Regions from separate parts of the Flavonifractor sp. An9 genome, predicted to be linked through region 1. Evidence: riboswitches for the same ligand, from Rfam matches in the RefSeq annotation. Region 1 holds a riboswitch; the other holds the start of a gene.

Region 1 (4,946 bases):
TGCCGCTCTTGGGGGTGAGCACCCCGTTGAGGCTGAGGAATAGGGTGGACTTGCCCGCCCCGTTGGCCCCCAGGATACCGGTGACCTTCCCTTTTTCTGCGGCAAAGGTGATATGGTCCAGGGCCACAGTGCCATCTTCATAGGTATAACACAGATCTTCTGCCTGGATGGCCTTCACGGCAGCAGCCTCCCTTCTACAAACCAAATGGCAATCTGCCCCGCCGCCGCAAATACGGTGAGGGGGAGCAGCCCCCACCCCGGACGATAGGCATCGTTCAGGGTGGTAAGGCTGCCGGTATAGCCCCGGGACTCCAGGGCGGTATAGATACGGTCGGCCTTCCGCCATGCCCGCAGGAACACCATGGATGCCAGCATCCCCAGGGAGGACACCGACCGGCGGAACCCCCGGTAGCCCAGCCGGGAATCCTGGGCGGTGCGGATGTGGTCAGCCGTCTCCGCCAGCACAAAGATGAAGCGGTAGATCAGCTCCATCAGCTCCACCAGCAGCTTGGGCACATGGAGCCGTCCCAGGGCCATGGTCAGGTCGGTAACGGGGGTATTGAGGGAGAGAAAATACATACACCCCACCGCCCCCAGGGCCTTACAGAAGATACGTCCGCCCAGCCACAGGCCATCCAGGGTAAAGCCCCACAAACTGCCTCCCACCGGGATGGCGGCCACCATCTCCGTCCCGGCGGGATAGGCTCCCCCCACGATGGTGAGGCAGCCGATGACCAGGAAGATCAAAGGCACCTTCAGAAAATGGAGGTACGCCCTGAGGGGCAGGCCCCCCAGGGCAGTAATCAGCACCCCCATCAGAAGCAGGGTAAACAGGCCCACCGCCACGCTGTCGCAGCACAGGCAGATCACCAGAGCGACTACCGTCAGCAGCAGCTTGGGCATGGGAGACACCCGCCGCAGGCGGGACTGATAGGCGTAGCGGTCGGTGCCCATGGTCAGTTCGTTCCTTTCTCTTTCCCGTCCGGCTTCTTGGTGATACGGCCCAGAATGAAGCCCACCACACCGGCGCCGATGGCGGCCTGGAGGGCGAAGAGCATGGACTCCACCTCGCCGCTGGCGGGCTCCAGAATGGGCTCAAACCAGGGCTCATAGTCGGGGTTAAGCTCCATAATGGCCTCCTCAGCCTGGCCGTCGGCTCCGCCGAACTCGGCATTGGGCAGCAGCCACAGGGGCACGGCGGCAATGACCACCACCAACAGGATTAAAATCAAATTTTTCTGCCAAACTTTCATATCCGTCCCCTCCTTACAGCACCTGCAGCTCATGCAGCTCGGTCTTGCTGTACTTCTCCAGCACGTTGAAGATCACCACGGTAAGCAGGCCCTCGGCAATGGCCAGAGGGATCTGGGTCACGGCAAAGATGGTGAGGAACTTCACCATGCCGCCGTTGATGACCCCCAGCTGCACCGAAGTGACCACATAAGTGAAGAGGTCACCCAGGGCTGCGGCGGCAAATACCGCCACAGCGGCAGGAGCCTTGGCCTTCCGCAGCAGCTTATAGACCAGCCAGGACACAATGGGCCCGGCAATGGCCATGGAGAATACGTTGGCGCCCAGGGTGGTGAGGCCGCCGTGGGCCAGCAGCAGGGCCTGGAAGAGGAGCACGATCAGTCCCAGCACCGTCATGACCAGGGGCCCGAACAGGATGGCGCCCAGGCCAACGCCGGTGGGGTGAGAGCAGGAGCCGGACACCGAGGGGATCTTCAGGGCGGACAACACGAAGGCGAAGGCGCCGCACATGGCCAGCAGGATCTTGGCCCGGGGGGCCTGGTCGATCTTCTTCTTGATGGAGAAGAAACCAGCCACCAGGAAGGGCACGCACACCGCGCCCCAGCCGATGGCCCAGTTCACCGGCAGCATACCCTCGGCGATGTGCATGGCGGAGGCGCTCATGGTCATCAGACCCAGCAGCCCCACCAGCACCGCCGCGGCGCGGACGGTTTTGTCGGCAGTCAGAGTTTTCATGGTTGTTTCATCCTTTCCTATCACTCGTAGGTGGGTGGTTTCCGGGCCGGGCAAGGTTTTCCGGCTTGAGCCTCTCTGCCGCCGCGCGTCTTCCCAGGTTTTCCCAGTGACATGGTGCCCGGCGGCTCTTCTCTTACGGCAGCGGGACTGCGCGGGAATTGCACCCGGCTTCCCTTTTCCCGGCCCTCTATGCAAACAGGCTTACGCCTGGAGTTGTTTGGCCTCTCCGGCGTGCTTGACGAAGAGGGCCTGGATACTGGGAAACTCTCCCAGGCCCTGGAGCACGCAGTTGACGGCGTAGCCCTCTTGTTCCAGCAGGGACTTCCAGGAGTCCTCCTCCTCCCCCGCCAGATCGTTTTTGGCATGGTCGCCCGCCACGATCATCAGGGGCCGCAGCTCCACTCGACTGGCTCCCAGTTCTTTAATACGGCGCACCGCCTCCCCAAAGCCGGGGTAGCCCTCCACCGTGCCGATGACCACATCCTTCCGGCCCATATCCCGGAACACATACTCCAGCAAGGCGTAGCAGGAGTTGGCAAAGTGCTCGGTGCCGTGGCCCATGTAGAGAATGGCCTTGCCCTCCTCCGCCTGGGGCAGGTCTTGGAGCAGGGCCCCCACCGCGTCCAGGTAGTCCCCCGTCTCGGTGAGCAGGGGACGCCCGAAGGTCAGTTTCTCAAACCGGCCCTCGAAGGGGACGGCCAGAGCCATCATCTTGTCGTACTCGTCGCCGTTCATGATGTGAGTGGGCTGGACCAGCACGTCGGTGTACCCCTCCGCCGCCAGCCTCTCCAGGGCGGCGGGCACGTCGTCGATGTGGGTGCCCTCCCGCTCCAGCTTTCTCAAAATCATACCGCTGGTGAAGGCCCGGCGCAGGGTGCGCTCCGGAAAGGCGGAAGCCAGAGCCTTCTCGATGGCGGCGATGGTCTTTTCCAGGGTGTCCCGGTGGCTGGTGCCGAAGGACACCGCCAGAAGGGCTTGTGTATTCATATCCTTCACTCCCGTGCGTTGTTGCTGGCCTGGTAGAGCAGGGCGTTGCAGATGGCAGCGGCTACGTTGCTGCCGCCCTTGCGGCCCCGGGCCACGATGTGGGGGGTGTCCATGGTGAGCAGCAGCTCCTTGCTCTCCACCACGTTGACAAAGCCCACCGGCACGCCGATCACCAGAGCGGGGGCCATCTTCCCCTCCTCGATGAGCTCACAGGCCCGCACCAGGGCGGTGGGGGCGTTGCCGATGGCCAGCACCAGGGGGCCCTCCAGCTGAGCGGCCCGCTCCATGGACACGGTGGCCCGGGTCTCCCCCCGCTCCTTGGCCTCAGCGGCCACGTCCGGGTCGGACATGAAGCACACCGCCTTGCCGCCGAACTTCTCCAGCACTCGCTTATTGATGCCGGAGAAGGCCATCTGGGTGTCGGTGACGATGGTGCAGCCCCCCTTGATGGCGGCAATGCCCGCCGCCACCGCATCCGGGGAGAACACCAGGTTGTCGGCATAGTCGAAGTCGGCGCTGGTGTGGATGGCCCGCTTGATGACGGGCAGCTGGTCGGCGGGAAATACCCGGTCCCCCAGCTCCTGGCCGATGATCTCCATGCTTCTGGCCTCAATGTCGGCGGGAGCCACCCGCTGCAGCTCGATTTTTTTCATGGGTCATTCCTCCCCGTTCAGGATGCGGTAGATCCGCTCCATATCCAGACTGGCCCGCAGGCCGTCCGCCAGCTTGTCATACTGCCGCTGGGCGTACTCCTGCCAGTCCACGCTGGCGGCCTGGCCCTCCAGGCCCTTGGCCTTCAGCAGGCAGTTCACCAGAGCGGAGGCCGCTCCAGCCTTGTCAAAAATACCGTGGACGTAGCAGCCCCACACGTTGCCCTTGCTGAGGCCGTCGGTGTGTTCCTCCCCGGTCTGGGTGGCAAACTGCACCAGCGGGGCGGCGGCACTCTCCGTCTTGCCCATATGAATCTCATAGCCCTCAAAGGCCACACCGGCCAGAGGAGCAAAGATGCCCTGGGCCTGGGCAAAGGTACCGGTCACCCGGGTGCGGGTCTTCTCCCCCTGGAACACAGTCTCAGAGGGCAGCAGGCCCAGCCCCGCCAGGGTGCCGCCGCCCTCCACCCCGTCGGGGTCGGAGACGGTGTTGCCCAGCATCTGATAGCCGCCGCAAATGCCAATGACCGCGCCGCCCCTGGCGGTATGCTTCAGAATGGCGCCCTCCAGGCCGCTCTGCCGCAGCCACCGCAGGTCGTCCATGGTGTTCTTGGTGCCGGGCAAAATGATGAGGTCGGGATGGCCCAGCTCCCCCACGCTCCCCACATAGCGGAGGGAAACCTCCTCCATCCGCTCCAGGGGGTTGAAGTCGGTGAAGTTGGAAAGCCGGGGCAGGCGGATCACCGCCACGTCCACCAGGCCCACTTTACCGGATTTGGACAGACGGGCGGACAGGGAGTCCTCATCGTCCACATCCACCTCCAGCATGGGCACCACGCCCAGCACCGGCTTGCCCGCCAGCTCCTCCAGCTGGGTGAGGCCGGGGCGGAGAATCTCCACATCCCCCCGAAACTTGTTGATAATCAAGCCCTTGATCATCTCCTGCTCGTCCGGGTCCAGCAGCTTTACCGTGCCGTAGAGGGAGGCGAACACGCCCCCCCGGTCGATGTCGCCGCACAGCAACACGGGGGCGTGGGCCATACGGGCCATGCCCATGTTGACCAGATCATCCTCTTTCAGGTTGATCTCCGCCGGGCTGCCCGCCCCCTCGATGACGATGATATCATACTCCGACCCCAGAGTGGAATAGGCCTCCATCACGTCGGGAATCAGGTTTTTCTTATACTTGAAGTAATCTCCCGCCTTCATAGTACCCTGGGGAATGCCGTTGACGATAACCTGAGAGCCCGCATCGCTGGTGGGCTTCAGGAGAATGGGGTTCATCCGCACGTCGGGGGCCACTCCCGCCGCCTCGGCCTGCAT
Region 2 (4,946 bases), on a different contig from region 1:
TCTGGCGGTGCTGCGCACCCATGCCGAGGCCCTGCGGGAGGACATCGACCCCGCCAAGCGGGGCCAGTATCTGGACACCGTGGTGGCTGAGAGCGACCGGATGGCGGCCCTGGTGGGGAGCCTGATGGACCTGGCCCGGCTGGAGAGCGGCGGCAAGGTGGAACGGGAACCCCTGGATCTGGATGCTCTGGTGGAGAATGGTGCTGCACGGCTGTCCCTGCTGGCAGAGGAAAAGAACATTGAACTGCGTACTCAACTGGCCCCGGCATCCATGCTGGGGGACCGGCTGCGGTTGGAGGAAATGGTGGACAATCTGGCGGACAATGCCCTGCGCCACTGCACCCCCGGCGGCGCGGTGACCATTTCCCTGGCCCAAAAGGGACGGCGGATCACGCTGACCGTGGACAACGACGGCCCCGTCATCCCGCAAAAACATCTGGACCGCCTGTTTGAGCCCTTCTACCGGGGGGATGAGGGCCGCAGCCGGGCGGACGGAGGTACCGGTTTGGGCCTGGCCATTGTCCGGGCGGCGGTGGAGGCCCATGGAGGACGCTGCTGGGCGGTCAACCGGACGGGGGGCGTGACCTTTACGGTGGTGCTGCCCGGGTTGCAATCGAAAACATGATGTGGTATCATTTCCTCAACAAGGTAGAAACGATTGTGAGGGAGTACCATGGGATATAACCGTCCTGAGTCCAAGTGGCTGGCACGGGATGCCATGCGGGGGGCCTATCCCCACCCCATGCTGGTAACGCTGGTGTATGTGCTGCTGACCGGTGTACTGAGCAGTGTGGTGCTGAATTTTGTATCTGAGCCTTTTCAGGCTGCCTATTTTTATCTAACAGAGACCAACTATGAAGTGGAAGAGATCCTGACCGCCATTTTTACCCCCCAGCGTATTACAGTGATTCTGGTCATGGAGCTGCTGCTGGCGCTCTATAGCTGGGTGATGGATTACGGATATACCTCCTATAGCCTGCGATTGGCCCGGCGGGAAGGGCCCAGCTACCGCAATCTGCTGGATGGCTTTTATACGATAGGACGGGCACTGGCTGTGAATTTCCTGTCGGCCCTGTTTGTGTTCCTGTGGGGGCTCATCGGTATGGCGGTCTATGTGGGCTTTGTGTTCCTGGCCTATCTAATGCACAGCGTCACCCTGATCCTTGTTGGCGCTTTGATCATGCTGGTTTGGATGATTGCCATATCCTATCGTTACCGGCTGGCGGTCTACTTTCTGCTGGACCACCCGGAGATGGGCGCCCTGGAGGCCATTGGCCACAGCCGCAGCGCCATGCGGGGCAATATCATGGCACTGTTCGTACAGGACCTGTCCTTCCTGGGATGGCTGATTTTGTCTCCCTTCACCCTGGGTATTCTGAGCCTGTGGATCGGCCCCTATATGGGGGCGGCCAATGCCAATTTTTATAACTGGGTGGTGTATGGAGCCTTTCCTCAGCGTCCTCAGCCCGGCGGGTGGAACGGACCTTACGGCGGGATGTAACCAAAGTAGGCATTGTATTTTCGGACGAAGATGATATAATAGAAACAACAACTGAATCCAATCAGCGGTTGGTAGCTATCCGTCCTCAGAGGCGGAGCTTTCAATGGGAATGCGGTGCAAGTCCGCAGCAGCCCTCTCTACTGTAAGGATGACGAGCGCTCATAAGGTCACTGTCCGGGTACGGATGGGAAGACGGGCGTAAGGTTGAATCCAAGCCAGGAGACCAGCCAGCCGCGACGGTAACGCGCATATTCGGCGGGGAAATGGCGCGTGACAGCACAGGCGTTTGAGCTGATGAAAAAAGAGTTTCCCGTCCGGGAAACTCTTTTCTTTTGCTATGGTCTGGGCCATAGATGTCCCCGCCGGAATCCATTTGCAGCGGCAGGGAGGTAGTAAAGCTATGGAACGGACCGGAAAGAACAGATTGTCCCAGCGGGAATTGAATGGATATCGTCAGTGGCTGGCGGAACTGGAGGAGGAAATGGCCGATACGCCCGGATTATCTCAGCAGCTGGATGGAGATCTTACCCTCTATTTTTCCCCGGAATGTCCCATTGGCAGACAGGTGTATACCAGCTTTTCCGACGAAGAACTATTGGAGTCACTGGTGGAGACCATGGAGGGGCGCAATGGTTCGCCCCGTCCGGAGCGGTTGCTGTGCGTCTACCGCTGGTATCTGGAAAAGCGCTTTGGTTCCCTCCATCATGCCTGTTGGCGGGCACGGGGCCGGAGCCGCCAGCAGGCGGCAGAGCGCATGTGGCCGGCGGACTGGCCCGAGCGGGTGGACACCCTGCCCTTCCTGAAGCGGTGCGCGTCCCGGGGTATATGCTTGGATGAGGATGCCCGACAAACACTGGGGGAGTACTGCGCGGCGGTCCGACGGACAGGTCAGCCTCCCTGCCGGGAGGAGCTGCCCGGGGAGCTGGATGTATTGTTCAGACAAGTGGGCTGCACCTGGCAGACCGGACTGGAACTGCTGGGTATTCCTGCGCTGAGCAAGTCCGTGCGCCGACATATGCGGCGCTATTGGGCGCGGAATGTTAGCCATGCCTGAAGCCGGAGGGGAAGGACCTTCCTAATACCGCCGTCTCAGAAGGATCTATATCCTGCTGGCTTCTGCCGAGGGGTATTTGACCTCGGCGCACATAGCGGTCACCATTGTGAGGTGACCCGGCGGGCTTTTCTCTTGTATGGGACGGAGAAAGCTGGTATACTATATCCTGAGATTTTATGTCCGGGAGTACCGGACAGCAGGAGGTCCTTTCATGAAGCTCATGGTCATTGACGGCAATTCCATCATCAACCGGGCCTTTTACGGAATCCGGTTGCTTACCACCAAGGACGGCACCCCCACCAACGCCGTCTATGGCTTCGTGAACATCCTGCTCAAGCTGATAGACGAGGAACAGCCCGACGCCCTGTGCGTCACCTTTGACCGAAAGGCCCCCACCTTCCGCCACCTGGCCTATGAAGGCTATAAGGCCCAGCGGAAGGGGATGCCGGAGGAGTTGGCGGCTCAATTGCCTATCCTGAAGCAGGTACTGGAGGCCATGAACATCCCTCGCTATGAGATGGATGGCTGGGAGGCCGACGACCTCATCGGTACCATCTCGGTGAAGGATACCGCCGCCGGGTGGAATACCGTCATCGTCACCGGCGACAAGGACTCCCTCCAGCTGGTCACCGATACCACCCGGGTGAAGCTGGTGTCCACCCGTATGGGCCAGACCACCACCAAGGAGATGACCCCCGAGGCCTTCCGGGAGGCCTACGGCTTTGATCCCATCCACATGGTGGACCTGAAGGCACTGATGGGGGATACCAGCGATAACATCCCCGGTGTCAAGGGGATCGGTGAAAAGACCGCCATGGACCTGATCCAGCGCTACCACAGCGTGGAAGCCATTTATCAGGATCTGGACAGCGTAGAGGCCAAGCCTGCCGTGCTTAAGAAACTGACCGAAGGGGCAGACCAGGCTAAAATGTCCTACGACCTGGCCCTCATCCACTGCGATGCCCCCATCGACTTCACCCCCGAGGCCAACCTGCGGAAGGAACCCAATGCCGCCGTCCTGTACGAGCTTTTCCTCAAGCTGGAGTTCAATAAGCTGATCGACAAGCTGGGCCTCAGCGCTCCTCAGGGGGAGGTGCAGCAGGAGGAACAGTTTACCGGCACCTGCACCAGCGAAGATGTCACCGATTTGAACCGGGCAGAGGAGCTGTTGTCTATCTGGCGGCAGAAGGACAGCGTGGATGTGCTGGCCCTGCCCTCTCTGGACGTGGTTGTGGTGGAGCACTGGGAGAGTGAGCAGGATAGCCACGCCGCCATTCTCCGGGCTGACCAGATGGAGGGATATAACGACGTTCTCAAGGCCCTCTTTGCTCCTGACATCAAGAAGAACACCCACGATGTGAAAACCCTGCTGTCCAGACTGCTGAACGAGGGCATCGAGGGAGGCGGCTTCGTTTTTGATACGGCTCTGGCGGCCTATCTGCTGGCTCCCACCGACGGCAGTTACGAGCTGGAGACTTTGGGTATGCGGTGGTTCAACCATGAGTATGCCAAGGCCAAGGATACCTACCTGGCCAAGGATGCCTTTACCCCTCTGGCCGATCAGGCAACGGTGCTGGGTGCCTTGTTCTCCCACTGCGCCCTTATCGGCGCGTTGAAGGAGGCTATGGCCCCCCGGCTCACGGAGCTGGGTATGGATAAGCTGTACTATGAGGTGGAGCTCCCCCTGTGCCCGGTGCTGGCGGAGATGGAACACGCCGGGGTGCTGGTGGATCGGAACGCCCTCACCGCCTTTGGCCAGATGCTGGATGAGCGGATTCAGGCCGATGAGGCCCTGATCTACGAACTGGCGGGGGAGCAGTTCAACATCAATTCCACTCAGCAGTTCGGCAAGATCCTTTTTGACAAGCTGGGCCTGCCCCCGGTGAAAAAGACCAAGACCGGCTACTCCACCAACGCCGAGGTGCTGGAAAAGCTGCGGGACAAGCACCCCATTGTGGAGGCGGTGCTGGACTACCGTCAGCTGGCCAAGCTGAAATCCACCTATGTGGACGGGCTCACCAAGGTGATCGCCGCCGATGGGCGCATCCACACCTCCTTCCAGAACACCGTCACTGCCACCGGGCGTCTCAGTTCCACCGAGCCCAACCTGCAAAACATCCCCGTCCGCACCGAACTGGGGGCGGAGCTGCGGAAGATGTTTGTGGCCCCGGCGGGGAAGATGCTGGTGGACGCCGACTACTCCCAGATCGAGCTGCGGTTGCTGGCCCACATCGCAGGAGACGAACATATGATATCCGCCTTCCGCTCCGGGGAGGACATCCACACCGTTACCGCTTCCCAGGTGTTTGGGGTGGCTCCTGGAGATGTGACCCATGAGATGCGCCGCCGGGCCAAGGCGGTGAACTTCGGCATTGTCTACGGTATCTCCGA

Evidence for each region. Region 1 has a riboswitch for cobalamin ahead of B5G40_RS03655 (energy-coupling factor ABC transporter permease). Riboswitches for the same ligand answer to the same signal wherever they lie in the genome.
Region 2: linked by a shared signal. The riboswitch ahead of B5G40_RS09675 (hypothetical protein) and the one ahead of B5G40_RS03655 (energy-coupling factor ABC transporter permease) in region 1 are both predicted to bind cobalamin.

The regions. Positions count from the first base shown of each region.
Region 1 covers NZ_NFHC01000003.1:141,236-146,181, forward strand. Annotated here, with positions in the region: gene B5G40_RS03640 (ATP-binding cassette domain-containing protein) at 1-178, opposite strand, end outside; gene cbiQ (cobalt ECF transporter T component CbiQ) at 175-954, opposite strand; gene B5G40_RS03650 (energy-coupling factor ABC transporter substrate-binding protein) at 957-1,253, opposite strand; gene B5G40_RS03655 (energy-coupling factor ABC transporter permease) at 1,267-1,986, opposite strand; cobalamin riboswitch at 2,019-2,205, opposite strand; gene B5G40_RS03660 (sirohydrochlorin cobaltochelatase) at 2,188-2,973, opposite strand; gene B5G40_RS03665 (precorrin-8X methylmutase) at 2,979-3,626, opposite strand; gene B5G40_RS03670 (cobyric acid synthase) at 3,630-4,946, opposite strand, start outside.
Region 2 covers NZ_NFHC01000013.1:34,300-39,245, forward strand. Annotated here, with positions in the region: gene B5G40_RS09665 (sensor histidine kinase) at 1-625, shown strand, start outside; gene B5G40_RS09670 (DUF975 family protein) at 674-1,501, shown strand; cobalamin riboswitch at 1,554-1,748, shown strand; gene B5G40_RS09675 (hypothetical protein) at 1,902-2,555, shown strand; gene polA (DNA polymerase I) at 2,767-4,946, shown strand, end outside.